3 regions of the Ruminococcus sp. CAG:57 genome follow, and region 2 is predicted to be linked to each of the others. Evidence: predicted binding sites of a transcription regulator. Region 2 holds the regulator's gene; each other region holds the start of a gene.
What was found. Region 2 encodes HrcA, which represses chaperone genes, less so after heat shock. Its sites were predicted from a motif close to TGTTAGCACTCNNNNNNNNNGAGTGCTAACA; they were not measured.

Region 1: htpG (molecular chaperone HtpG) is a predicted target of HrcA. The motif match lies at 2,912-2,942, and genes of this name have one in related genera.
Region 3: groES (co-chaperone GroES) is a predicted target of HrcA. The motif match lies at 2,903-2,933, and genes of this name have one in related genera.

Annotation. Positions count from the first base shown of each region.
Region 1 covers NZ_FR890678.1:54,613-59,508, forward strand. Annotated here, with positions in the region: gene QVO88_RS00410 (PRD domain-containing protein) at 1-637, opposite strand, end outside; gene htpG (molecular chaperone HtpG) at 971-2,860, opposite strand; gene QVO88_RS00420 (CPBP family intramembrane glutamic endopeptidase) at 3,109-4,134, shown strand; gene proS (proline--tRNA ligase) at 4,213-4,896, opposite strand, start outside.
Region 2 covers NZ_FR890735.1:17,471-22,366, reverse strand. Annotated here, with positions in the region: gene dnaK (molecular chaperone DnaK) at 1-769, opposite strand, end outside; gene grpE (nucleotide exchange factor GrpE) at 833-1,405, opposite strand; gene hrcA (heat-inducible transcriptional repressor HrcA) at 1,428-2,486, opposite strand; gene QVO88_RS06625 (hypothetical protein) at 2,708-3,445, opposite strand; gene QVO88_RS06620 (hypothetical protein) at 3,476-4,300, opposite strand; gene sfsA (DNA/RNA nuclease SfsA) at 4,523-4,896, shown strand, end outside.
Region 3 covers NZ_FR890793.1:184,262-189,157, reverse strand. Annotated here, with positions in the region: gene QVO88_RS12170 (HAMP domain-containing sensor histidine kinase) at 7-1,077, opposite strand; gene QVO88_RS12165 (response regulator transcription factor) at 1,082-1,759, opposite strand; gene QVO88_RS12160 (YdeI/OmpD-associated family protein) at 2,014-2,232, opposite strand; gene groES (co-chaperone GroES) at 3,025-3,297, shown strand; partial or broken gene groL (chaperonin GroEL) at 3,341-4,896, shown strand, end outside.

The DNA.
Region 1 (4,896 bases), on a different contig from region 2:
TCGCAAGATATTTTAAATGCACAAGAAATCTTTCATATGCCACCGAGTTCTTGTTTATCTTCCCTGCCAGACAAGCGTCCGCTATCTCAGCACAGCTGTTCACCATTTTAGTGATATCCTGTATCTGTTCCATTTTTGTGCCGAGCCTTGCGTTTATGATGTGCATTGCGATAAAGCCCGCTTCATCACCCCTTAGCTCAACGCCCAAACGCTGATATATCTCCGCCACGCAATATCTTCCAAGAGCAAGCTCCTTCGGGAAGCAGTCGCTTATGGCGTCCATAAGAGGATTATCAAATTCAAGTCCCTGCTTTTTTCTTTCAATGGCAAATGAGATGTGGTCTGAAAGTGTTATTATGAGCGACTCGTTTAGCTGTCCGTCGATATGTGAAGAAATATAGTCCACAAGATCTGCCGTAAGCTTTATATGCTCATATGGTATCTCGGTCAGGCACTCGATAAGTCTTTTTCTAAGCTCTGAGTCTGTGACAAGATACATTTTCTGAATCTTATCCTTATCAGGCTCGTCGCCGTATTTTTTTCCAAAGCCTATTCCCTTGCCTGAGATTATCTGCTCTTTTCCTTTATCGTCTATGACGCTTACGGTGTTATTATTTATCACCTTGATTATTTTCATTAAAAATCCCCCCTATAAAATAAAAAAACCAACCTTAATACGAACTCACACAATATGTTCGTACAAAGTTGGTCATGCCCAGTCTATAAATGAAAGGTAACACTCCAATAAAAGATGTTATGTATCAATTTCACTATAATTATATTAACACACCTGCATTTATTTGTCAACAGCATACATAAAATTTGTTTTCTGAATCTGTTTTTTTAACAAATAAACTCATTTTGTTTTGTATAAAACCTACAATTATCAGCCTGAAAAGCACAAAAAGCCGTGGAAACACTGCTGTCCCCACGGCTTTCGGTATGTTAAGAGAGTATCTGTATAGCTTTATTACTTTGTCATAAGCTCGCAAACAAGGTTTGCAAACTCAACAGGGTTGTCGATAGACATACCCTCGATAAGCAAAGCTTGATCGTAAAGAAGCTTTGTATAGTCTTTCAGCTTGTCCTTATCGTTAGCATAGAGGTCTTTCAGCTTCTCAAAGATAGGGTGATTTGGATTTATCTCCAGTGCCTTTTCAGCCTTTACCTTATTGCCGTCATTCTGAGGCATAGCGTTGAGGACCTTCTCCATTTCGATAGTTATGCTGCCGTCTGATGAAAGACAAACAGGGTGAGTTTTAAGCTTCTTTGAAAGACGAACTGTCTTTACCTTGTCAGCGATAGCTTCCTGCATGAAAGTGAACATATCCTTGTTCTCTTCGTCAAGCTTTTTAGCCTCTTCCTTTTCTTCCTCTGTGTCAAGGTCGAGATCAGCGTCGCTTATGGACTTGAAAGGCTTGCCGTCATAGTTTATCATCACCTTGATAGCGAACTCGTCAACGTCCTGTGTAAAGTAAAGAACTTCATAGCCCTTATCCTTGATCTTTTCAAGCTGAGGGAGCATTTCGATCCTTTCCTTTGTTTCGCCGCAGGCATAGTAGATCTCTTTCTGATCTTCTTTCATTCTTGAAACATACTCTTTGAGTGTAACGTTCTTGCCGTCAAATGAGGACGGGAACATAAGGAGATCTTTCAGAGTTTCGTTTGCAGCGCCGTATGACTGATAAATGCCAAACTTGAACTGAAGCCCGAATACGCTGTAGAACTTCTCATACTTCTCACGATCGTTTTTCAGAAGCTTTGCAAGCTCGTTCTTTATGGACTTTTCAAGGTTCTTTGCGATTATCTTGAGCTGTCTGTCCTGCTGTAAAAGCTCACGGGAGATGTTCAGTGAGAGATCCTCAGAGTCAACAACACCCTTTACAAAGCTGAACCAGTCAGGAAGCAGGTCTGCACACTTTTCCATTATCATTACACCGCTTGAATAAAGCTGGAGTCCCTTTTCATAGTCCTTTGAGTAATAGTCAAAAGGCGCACGGGCAGGTATATAAAGCAGTGCGTCATATGTGGCAACGCCCTCGTTCTTTGAATGGATATGTGCAACAGGTGGCTCATAGTCGCCGAACTTCTCCATATAGAAGTTGTTGTAATCCTCGTCCTTTAGCTCGCTCTTGTTCTTCTTCCAGATAGGGGTCATGCTGTTAAGGGTTTCGATAGCCTTGTGTACCTCAGGCTCTTTACCCTCCTCATTATAATGAGTATGCTCGACTTCCATTCTGATAGGGAATCTGATGTAGTCAGAATATTTCTTTACAAGTGACTGTATCTGATACTGATCAAGATATGTTGAATACTTCTCGTCATCAGTATCGTCCTTGAGTTTAAGTGTGATAGTTGTGCCGACGCCGTCAGGCTTGTCACACTCTTCTATTGTGTAGCCCTCAACACCGTCAGATGTCCACTTGTAAGCCTGATCGCTGCCAAAAGCCTTTGTTACAACGGTAACTTCCTTTGCTACCATAAAAGTAGAATAGAAGCCTACACCGAACTGACCGATGATATCAACATCATCCCCAAGGTCATTGTCTTTCTTGAAAGCGAACGAGCCTGAGTTTGCGATAGTACCAAGGTTGTTTTCAAGATCCTCCTCGGTCATACCGATGCCGTTATCAGAAACTGTAAGCGTTCTGTTTTCCTTGTCGATAGCGATATTGATAGCGAAGTCGCTCTTTTTTATTCCCACAGAAGTGTCTGTCAGGGACTTGAAATACAGCTTATCAATAGCGTCGCTTGCATTTGAGATTATCTCTCTGAGAAAAATCTCCTTATGAGTGTAGATCGAATTGATCATCATATCAAGCAGTCTTTTGGATTCTGCCTTAAATTCTTTTGTCTGCATAAAACCTCGACCTTTCCTTATTTTTTTACTTTTCAGTATTGTTAGCAATATAATTAGCACTCTATCTATTTGAGTGCTAATTATATTATACAACAAGGTTGATAAAATGCAATAGTTATCACAAAATTTCTCTTATTTATTTACAAATCCATAACATTTTATCACATACCTGACAAAATACCATTTGCAAAAGCACCATGTTGTGTGTTATAATATATAGATAAGACCGAACAAGGGAGGAATATTATTTGACTACCAAAAAGTCTGTTTCTCTGCTGACCCCTGAAAAACAGCAGGAAAAGAAACTTCTTACTATAGATTGCGTGAAAATTTCACTTCTGCTCATTTTATACAACCTGCTGAACAGGATATTCGCAGTGTTATTCTTTTACGTTGCATACACTTACCACTCAGGAAAATTCACTCTTAGCTACTCGGCAGTTCTCAGCTATCTGAAAAAGCAGACCGCTTTTATAAGCTCAACTACTTTTTCCATGACGGCAAATTTGTTTATCACTCTTATGAGCGTGCTTGTTTTTGGGATAGTTTTTGCTATACTTTTCCGAAAACGAGAATCAAGCTTCATAAAGCCGAAAAAAGACACGGCAGTAAAAGGGTTAAAATGGTTTTCAGCCTGCTTTGTGATAAACATTCTGCTGTCACAGCTCATATCTATCCTCACGGGTATACTTGGTCAAAACGGAGTGACAGTTCCCACAAGCGATTTTTCCATTCATCAGCCCTCTGCCCTTGCAGTAATAGTGCAGTTCTCATACGTTGTGATAATAGCCCCTATCGTGGAGGAATTTATCTACCGTGGAGCGATCCTCACGGCTCTAAGCCCATACGGAAGGGGTGCGGCGGTGCTTTTCTCGGCACTTGCATTCGGACTTATGCACGGAAATATCCCTCAGGCGGCTTCGGCATTCGGCACAGGACTTGTTTACGCTATTATCGCCGCAAAGTGCGGCTCGATACTGCCAACAGTTATAATACACTGTCTAAACAATCTGCTTGCAAACTTCTCGTCCATATCTGATGCAATAGGGCTTGAACACTATGAAACCTTCATGAGCGTTGCTGAGATAGTCATAGGTCTGGTAGGCTTTATGGTTCTTTTCACAAGCCTTAAAAAGCTTATCATTGATGACAGCGAAAACGTGCTTACACCGAAAGAATGTCGCAGATATGTCTTTACAAACCCTGCCACTATAGTATATATGCTCTGCCTTATCATACCGATAATAAAGAGTCTTGTCCAAGCAAACAGCTAAAAATCACAAACAAAAAAAACGGGTGACTGCCAATAACAAATTGACAGCCACCCGATATTTTTTTATCCAAAAAGCCTATTAATAAGCCTTGCCCCAAAGCACCATATGTTTCGCAGGCTTTCCACAGCATACGCAGGTATCTGCTATCTCTTCCTGCTCGAACGGGATACATCTTGAACCTACTCCTGTGAGTTCCTTTACCTTATCCTCGCAAGCTTCATCGCCGCACCACATTGCCTTAACAAAGCCGTCGCCCTTTTCCTCAAGAGCCTTTGTTATCTCGTCAAGTGTCTTGCAAACATAGGTACGTCTTTCTCTGTTTTCAAGTGCCTTCGCATAAAGACCATCATGAACAGCCTGAAGTCTTTCATTTACTGTTTCAACAAGCTCACCAAGCTTGCAGAATACCTTTTCTCTGTTGTGTCTTGTAACAAGCACACACTGATCGTTCTCAATATCCTTTGGACCAATTTCAAGTCTTACAGGAACGCCCTTCATCTCATACTGTGCAAACTTCCAGCCAGGTGACTGCTCTGAATCGTCGAGCTTAACTCTTATGCCTGCATTTTTAAGTGTGTTGTAAAGCTCGTTAGCCTTGTCAAGAACGCCCTCTTTGTGCTGTGCTATAGGTACGATAACTACCTGAACAGGTGCAACAGCAGGTGGCAGAACAAGTCCGTTATCGTCGCCGTGTGTCATTATAACTGCACCGATAAGCCTTGTCGTAACGCCCCATGATGTCTGGAATGGGTGTGCAAGCTT
Region 2 (4,896 bases):
TGAATGGGAGAGAGATAGTTGATGAAGCAGTAGAAGAAAGCTCTATCTTAGCCTTTTCAGCAGCTTCCTTGAGTCTCTGCATTGCCATTTTATCACCTGAGAGGTCAACGCCCTCAGTCTTCTTGAACTCTGCAATCATCCAGTCGATAATTCTCTGGTCGAAGTCGTCGCCGCCCAGGTGGTTGTTACCTGCTGTAGCAAGAACTTCTGTAACACCGTCGCCCATTTCGATGATAGATACATCGAATGTACCGCCGCCCAGGTCGTAAACCATGACCTTCTGATCCTCTTCCTTATCAATACCGTAAGAAAGTGCAGCGGCTGTTGGCTCATTGATGATTCTCTTAACTGTCAGACCTGCGATCTGACCTGCGTCCTTAGTAGCCTGTCTTTGTGCGTCTGTGAAGTAAGCAGGAACTGTGATAACAGCCTCTGTTACCTTTTCGCCCAGATAAGCCTCAGCGTCAGCCTTCAGCTTCTGAAGTATCATAGCTGAAATTTCCTGTGGAGTGTAATCCTTGCCGCCCATGTGAGCCTTGTAGTCAGAGCCCATATGTCTCTTGATAGAAATTACAGTGTTGTCATAGTTTGTAACAGCCTGTCTTTTTGCTACCTGACCGATAAGTCTGTCGCCGTTCTTTGAAACGCCAACTACTGACGGAGTTGTTCTTGCACCCTCGCTGTTAGGGATAACAACGGCTTCGCCGCCCTCCATAACTGCTACACAAGAGTTTGTTGTACCTAAATCTATACCGATGATTTTGCTCATAAGATCAAGTCCTTTCAAAATTTACTTAATTTATATCAAGACCTTAAGTCCCGATGTCTTTGTTTATGGGTTTGCTACTATTACCATTGCGTGTCTTATTACCTTGCCGCCTATGGTGTAGCCGTTTTGAAGCACCTGCGCCACAATATTTTCACCCAGGTCAGGGTCGTCAACTGTGCTGACCGCCGTTGCAACGTTCGGGTCAAATTCCTTGCCCGCAAGCTCCATGACCTCAACGTTGAGTTTTTTCAGAGCGTCGCTGAACTGATTGAAGATCATTTCAACACCCTGTTTATAAACTGCGTCCTGAGTTTCTGTGCCTAACGCTCTTTCAAAGTTATCAAACACCGGCAGGAAGCCGTTTATCACATTTCCCTTTGCTGTGTCTGTAAGCTCCAGTCTTTCCTTTGCGCTTCTTTTTCTGAAGTTATCATATTCAGCCATAAGTCTGAGATACTTGTCATTTGCTTCGGCAAGCTCTTTTTTCAGCTTTTCTGTTTCGCTCTCCTCCGCCTTTTTCTCTGTATCCTCAGTGGCATTTTCTGCGGTATCCGCCGCTTCTTTCACTTCTTCGCTTTCAGCAGAGGTGTTTTCCTCTTTTTCAAGCTCGGTGTCCTTTTCAGTTTCCTTACTCAATTTACGCCGCCTGCCTTTCTTTTTATTCGTTTTCGTCATCTTCTTTGTTTTGCTCTTGTGGCTTTTCGGATATCATTTCCGATATCTTTCCTGTGAAATACTCGAGATATGGGATAAACTTCGCATAGTCGAGCCTCATAGGACCTATAAGCCCCAGCGCACCTGCTGTTTTGCCGTCCTTTGAGAACGGAGCTGTTATAATAGAGGAGTTGTGGATAACAAACCCGTCACGCTCAGGGGAGAACATAACGTGAAGCCCTGAGAACGTTTCGTCAATAAATCCTTTAAGCTCCTTCTGATTATCGAGAAAGCTTATTATCTCATTTTGGTTGAAGTCCTTGCAGGTGAGAAGATTACTCTGACCTTTGATAGACACGCTGCTCATTTCCTTTGTCATCTTCATTATCTCGGAAACAAGCGGTGAAAGGGTCATCATGTACGTTCCCATTGCTTCTGTGAGCTTTTCAAGATAAGCGTCCGAAAGACTGTCGATAGGCACGCCGTTGAGATTTTCCTTTACGAAGTTATCAAAAAACTCAAGCTGATCCTGACTGAGGTCGAACTCCAATCGGCAAACCTTATTCTTAATAGAGCCGTTGGACGTTATCATCAAAATAACGTACATTCTCTTTCCTGTAGGTATTACCTCTACCTTTGAGATAAGCGAGAACTTTGGCGTTGCGTTTGCGACCACCGCCGCACATTTCGTAAGATCCGCCAATGCCATTGAAGCCTTGTTCACAAGGTCTTCCTCTGTGACATATTCCTGCGGTATCATTGAATCCAGCATCTTCTTTTCATTTGCTGTAAGCTGGTTTTGTTCCATGAGCTGGTCAACATAAAGCCTGTAGCCTTTATATGTTGGTATTCTGCCTGCGGAGGTGTGTGGCTGTTCGAGATAGCCTTGCTTCTCAAGCTCTGCCATTTCATTTCTTATGGTCGCTGAGGACGCTTTGACGTGAGCCATTATCGCCTTTGAGCCTACAGGCTCGCCAGTTACGATATATTCATTGACTACCGCTGAAAGTATTTTCAGCTTGCGGTCGTCCATTTGCTCACCACCCGTTCTTCTTGTTAGCACTTATTGTATTTAAGTGTTAGCACTCTTTCTTCTCGAGTGCTAAGTATAGTTTATACCCTTTTGACGATTTTGTCAAGGGGTTTAAGACTATTTTTCTCACAAATTTTAAAAATATTTGAATTTCTTTTCCGTCATATTGCACAACACTTTGCTGAAAATGCAAAAAAGCGGGCAGACCGCAGTGGTCTGTCCGCCCGATGTTGGAAAAAGATCAGATAAAATTATTCTTTTGTATAAGCAGAAAGATCAGGAACAGTAAGCAGGCTGTCGTCTGCTTCGCCTATGGAATCTACAGTGAAGTAAACTGCGCTTGATTCGTCAGCACCCTCTGGGAGCAGAACTACCTGCTTAAGGTCATATGTAGCGCCGTCAAAGCCGTAAACTATCTGACCCTCACCGCCTGAAACACTGCTGTCGAGGTTATAATACTCGTGAACAACGTTTGTTGTTGTGTCAATATATGCGTGGTCAAAATCGAGTGTCGCACCGAAAAGTATGTCGGCTGACTTCCACTGATTTCCGTCGTCGTCCTCGATACTGTAGGTGGTCGTGCCTTCTGAAACGTTGTAAAGCTTTCCGTCGCCAGGGCAAACTGTGTATGACTTCATGCCCTGAACTGTGAGTGCCTGATAAGCCTTGCCGTCCTTTATGCAGATAGTATACTTTGTGCCGTTGTTTGTCATCTGACCTGTAAGGTTAGCAAGATAGTTGCCCTCATACTTGTCTTTCATCTGCTCGAAAGCTCTGAAATCGCCGTCAACGTCATAATCTGTTGTGCCAACATTTGTGACAGCACTTTCGTCTGCAGTGCTTTCAGCAGGAGCGGCAGACTCTGCGGCAGCCGTTGTTGTAGTAGTTGTTTCAGCCTTTGAAGAGCTTGCAGTATCGCTCCCAGTGCAGCCTGCCATTGCTGTACACATTGCCAAAGCTGCAATAATAGTTACCATTTTCTTGTTCATAATATTTTGCCTCCGAAAAAATGACAAGAATTACTCGGCTGACTCAGCGCCTGACTCAACATCGAGTTCAGCGTCATAAGGGATATCTTCAGTGTCCTTATCGAAAGACTGCTCTGTCCAACTGTCAAAATCGTCAGGGAGCTTGACTTCAACGTTTTCAGTTGTGAATGAGTTTACTGTAACAGTAGTCGTTGAGCCGTCAGAGATAGTTTCTATCTTAACAATATCCTTTGTGTCAGCATTGAAGTAATACTTGAATGTTGTTGTGAAAGAATAATCGTCAGAATCGCTTGTGTCGAGAGTTACGCCTGATTCAAGCTCGATATCAGGATCTTCTGTGCTTTCAAAAGTTTCGCAGATAAGACCGTCGTCAGTTGTTTCAGAGCTTATGAACTTGTAGCTGTCGTTAATGCCGTAGCCTATCTCACTCTTGAAGTCGTCGATAGATTCTTCCATATCAACAGTGTAATACGTTTTTGACTCGCTGTCAAGTGTGTACATAACTCCGTCGATATTATAGATGTCCATATCCACGCCCATAAAGTTCATTTTCATGTGCATATTGCCGCCTGCTATCTCAACAACAGCTGATGAATTGTCATATTCGCTTGCCACTGTCATGTCGATAGCAAGGCTCTCGCCCTGTATCTTCTTTGTATACTGCGCTGTGAGAGTATCCTCGAGATCTGTGGCTGTGCCTGCTTCTGAAGCAGTTGACTCGTCAGCGGCTGCGCTTGTTTCTGCCTTTGATGTGCTGTCTGCTTTTGATGAGCTTGAAGAACTGCTGTCAGAACAGCCTGCCATTACTGCGCATGACATTATAAGTGAAACGAGAAGTGCAGTTATTTTTTTCATTATAAATACCTCTTTCTAAAATTTTAATAAATTATTATTGTTATATAACCTATACTCAAAACTATAACATATTTCAAAAATAGCGTCAATAGATTTTGTGAAATATTTTTCCCTTTTCGTATCGAACCACAAATCAACAAAGCTAAGAAAGCATGATTTAGGTATTTATAATCAAACATATTTGTGGTATAATGTGAATAGTAAGAATAAAAGGAGCGAATTATGAGATACGATAATATACATAAAGGCAAATTTCTATCAAGACCGAACAGGTTTATCGCCAACGTTGAGATAGACGGCAAAGCCGAGGTCTGCCATGTGAAAAATACGGGCAGATGCAAAGAGCTTTTGATTGAGGGGTGTACTGTTTGGCTTGAACATTCAGACAGCGAATCGAGAAAGACTGCTTTTGACCTTGTTGCAGTGGAAAAAGGTGACAGGCTCATAAACATGGACAGCCAAGCCCCGAATAAGGCGGTAGGGGAGTGGCTGAGAGAAAAAATGCCTTTTGGCGAGGGTTTCTCGGTCTATCCCGAAAAGAAATACGGCAATTCACGCTTTGATTTTTACTTAGAGTCGCAGGATAGGAAGATCTT
Region 3 (4,896 bases), on a different contig from region 2:
ATGTGCCTATCCATTCTCAGGGAGCGTAACAATAAAATTTGTACCCTTTCCGTATTGTGATTCTACACGGATATTGCCGTTGCACAGCTCCACGATACGCTTAACAAGGGGCAAACCAAGTCCGTTTCCCTCTGAAGCGTGCGCCCTGTCCCCTTGATAAAAACGCTCAAAAATGTGTGATATGGTTTGCTGATCCATTCCGATGCCACGGTCAGTTATCTCAGCCGTTATCACATCACCCTCTTTGAAAAGCTTTACTCTGATAGAGCTTCCCTCCGGGGAGAATTTTATGGCGTTGCCTATTATGTTCACCCACACCTGCGAAAGCATTTCCGCATTGGTGGTGTATTGTATCTCCTGCATATCAATGTCAAAGCTTATGTCCTTAGCCGTCCATTGCTTTTCCAGAAGAAGTATGCAGTTTCTTATCTGCTCGTCAAGGGAAAAGCTTGTCTTGTCAGTGATGATCTGCTGATTTTCAAGCTTTGAAAGCATAAGAATGTTCGATGAAAGATTGGTCAAACGCCTTGATTCGCTGATGATAATGTCAATGTATTCCTGCTTTTTCTCTTCTGACAGATTTTCTTTTTTTAGCTGTTTCGCAAAGCCCTGGATAGAAACGATAGGCGTTTTGAACTCGTGAGAGAAGCTGTTGATAAAATTCTCCCTGAACATCTCGATGCCCCCAAGCTCCTGCGCCATTTTGTTGTAGCTTTCTATAAGCTCGTCTATCTCGCCGTTAAAGCCTGTTACCTCTAACCTTTGAGAGAAATCTCCCTTTTCTACCCTGTGCATTGCCTTTTTTACCTCACGCACAGGTCTTACTATCTTGCTTGCTACAGCGGCAGAAATGCAAGTGCCGATTATTACAGATACCACAAGTCCCACAATAAGGAAAACAAAAGGCATTTGCAAAGGGGATAGAAAATGCAGGCATCTTTTTATGCCTATCATTATAAATCCCGTAAGAAGCCCTGCCCATATCATTATCATAAATACCGCCGAAACTATGCTGGCGTTCATGGTGTAATTTCGCCTGCGCTCTGAGCGAAGAGCAGAGATAAGATGTTTTTTCATGAGCCTATCCTTTCAGCTTGACCGCCTTGTAGCCAAGCCCTCTCACTGTCATTATCTCAAAATCGTGGTTATTCTTCAAATGCTCTCTTATGCGGTTTATGTGTACGTCCACAGTGCGCTCGTCAGTGTCTGAGGTCATATCCCAAAGCTCGTCCATAAGCTGACGGCGGGTGAATATCTTGTCGGGATAGGAAAGAAGCTTGTAAAGAAGCATGAACTCTTTCGGTGGAAGCTCCCTTATGCCCTCAGGGGTCTTGATAGTCAGTGCGTCATAGTCGAGAGTGGTGTCGCCCACAGTTATCTTGTGGTCGCTCACTATCTGCGAACGTCGCAAAAGTGCCTGAATACGCAGAAGCATTTCCTCCTCGTCCACAGGCTTAACCATGTAATCGTCCGTACCTTTTATAAAGCCCTGCTTTTTGTCAAAAGCCGTTTCCTTAGCCGTCACCATTAATATAGGCGTCTGAAACCCAGCCCTGCGGATAGTTTCGCAAAGCTCCAAACCGTCCATACGAGGCATCATAACGTCCATTATAATAAGGTCAACGTGTTTTTCGTCCATTATTTCGAGAGCCTCTATACCGTCACGAGCCTCGATAGGTGTGTAGCCGTTGTCGCTAAGCACATCACAGGTCAGTTTGCGAGTGTTAGTATCGTCCTCCACCACAAGTATGTGAAACATTTTTACCCCTCCGTTCACTTTGCATTTTTTTATTATATCACCGTTTTATTAACGTGATATTAACGATGTCAAGACACATTTAGTTCAAAATTTCATGTTGATCCTGCACAATTTCAGGGGTATCCATAACAGCGTACAAAGCCTTACAATAATATTGTACAATATTTATAGATAAATTTCAACACATATTTATATAAAATTTATATCAATTAATCTTTGATTTATTGTGAAATTTGTCTACATTAACTTTTTGTTCAGAAAATACTTGTATCAGTGATCTGACCGTTTGACAAGCTGTTGACGAGACCACGCATTTCCTCTTTGGAGCGAATACAGTGTGCCGAGTCGATTATCTGCTGTCTTTGAAGCGGATCCAGCTTAGCAAAGTAAGCATATGCCGCAGGCACCTGAGCAAGAGCCATAGACAGCCCCAGCGGTAATTCCTGCCCGTGAGCAAAAGAGTTGTTTTTCATTTTTATCACCTCCGCATATATTATTTCCCGGGCAATAAAAAATTAAACCCTTACGATCTTATATGTGATACTGCATAATTTATCGCATCGTAATTTGTACAAACAAATGATTTATATTTTAATTTGACAACATTTCTGCAATTGTTGCATTTTTTATGCAACAAAAGTGGCGATTTTCGGGATAAGTATAAGGATATTATCCCAAATCGAATATCCTGCAAGGTAGCAGTGTATGAGGAAACATTTTGTCAACGTGAGTTAGGTGAACACGATGAGAGGTTCTGATCGCACAGAAAAGCACTTCCTGCACCTTGTTTGAAGCTTGAAAATAGAATATAAACGGCTGAAACACGAACCCCACGGCAACAAATCTGTAGGGGCGAACACCGTTCGCCCGTCGAAGGAACAAGCCCACAATTACAACACGGTTTGGCAACCGAAAAACTTGCCCATCGTCCCCTACAATTATGGATACTGTTGATACGCATACCTCCATTGAATACATTTATTCCTACCCGAAAATCTGATTTAAGATCTGCAATACTCCACAATGAATTGTACAATATGCTCTCAAAATCATTTTGCGACTTAATAGATATTGTGCAACCCTACAAAAATCACATAAATGACCTTAAATGACTTGAATTTTGCGAAAAAGGTGCTAAAATATAATTAGCACTCAGAAAGACTGAGTGCTAACAATCCGATCGTGAGAGTGCTGAAAACATAGGTACGACCACGAAGGATCCTAATTTAGCATATTAAAAGGTATCATAAAAGGAGGAACTTATCATGGCGATCAAACCATTGCAGGACAGAGTTGTAGTTAAGATGACAGAGGCTGAGGAAACCACAAAGAGCGGTATCATTCTCACAGGCTCAGCTAAGGAAAAGCCTGAGGTCGCAGAGGTAATAGCTGTAGGCCCTGGTAAAAAGGACGTTACTATGGGCGTTAATAAGGGTGACAAGGTGCTTATCTCTAAGTACAGCGGTACTAATGTTAAGCTGGACGGTGAAGAGTTCATTATCGTTAAAATGGACGACATTCTCGCAGTTGTTGACTAATTTCACTGCATTTTAAATAGTATATAAACGGAGGTAATTTACAATGGCTAAGGATATAATTTTTGGCGAAGACGCAAGAAAAGCTTTGCAGAGCGGTATCGACAAGCTCGCAAACACTGTTAAGATAACACTGGGACCTAAGGGCAGAAATGTAGTTCTTGATAAGAAGTACGGTGCTCCTCTTATCACAAACGACGGTGTTACTATAGCTAAGGAGATCGAGCTTGACGACCCATTCGAGAACATGGGCGCACAGCTTGTAAAGGAAGTCGCTACTAAGACTAACGACGCTGCCGGTGACGGTACAACAACAGCTACATTGCTTGCTCAGGCTCTTGTTAGAGAGGGTATGAAGAATATCGCAGCAGGTGCTAATCCAATGGTACTTAAGAAAGGTATGGATCAGGCTGTAGATACTGCTGTTGAAACTATCGTCGCTAACTCAAAGAAGATAGAAGGCTCTGATGAGATAGCTAGAGTAGGTGCTGTTTCTGCCGCTGATGAGAACATTGGTAAGCTTATCGCTGAGGCTATGGAAAAGGTAACTGCTGACGGCGTTATTACTCTTGAGGAGTCAAAGACTGCTGAAACTTACAGCGAAGTCGTTGAGGGTATGCAGTTCGACAGAGGATATATCGCACCTTATATGGTAACAGATACAGATAAAATGGAAGCTGTCCTTGATGACGCTTACATTCTTATCACAGACAAGAAGATCTCTAACATTCAGGAAATTCTTCCACTTCTCGAGCAGATCGTAAAGGCTGGCAAGAAGCTCCTTATCATTGCCGAGGACGTTGAGGGCGAGGCTCTTTCAACTCTTATCGTAAACAAGCTGAGAGGTACTTTCACTTGTGTAGCTGTAAAGGCTCCTGGCTTTGGCGACAGAAGAAAGGAAATGCTTCAGGATATTGCTATCCTCACAGGCGGTCAGGTAATTTCATCTGAACTTGGTCTTGAACTCAGCGAAACAACTATGGAGCAGCTGGGCAGAGCAAGACAGGTAGTCGTTCAGAAAGAGAACACTATCATTGTTGACGGCGCAGGCAACAGCGACGATATCAAGGCAAGAGTTGGTCAGATCAAGTCACAGATCGAGAACACAACTTCTGATTTCGACAGAGAAAAGCTTCAGGAAAGACTTGCTAAGCTTTCAGGCGGCGTAGCTGTTATCAAGGTCGGTGCTGCAACTGAGGTAGAAATGAAAGAGAAGAAGCTGAGAATTGAGGACGCTCTGGCAGCTACAAAGGCAGCTGTTGAAGAGGGTATCGTAGCAGGCGGCGGAACAGCTCTTATCAACGCTATGCCAGCAGTTAAGAAGCTCGTTGACAAGCTCAGCGGTGACGAAAAGACAGGCGCTCAGATCGTTTACAAGGCTCTTGAAGAACCAGTTAGACAGATCGCAGTGAACGCAGGTCTTGAGGGCAGCGTTATCATAGACAAGATAATCCGTTCAAGAAAGGTCGGCTACGGCTTCAACGCTTATACTTCCGAGTATGTTGACATGATACCTGCAGGTATCGTTGACCCTACTAAGGTTACACGTTCAGCTCTTCAGAACGCAGCTTCTGTTGCTTCAATGGTGCTCACAACTGAGAG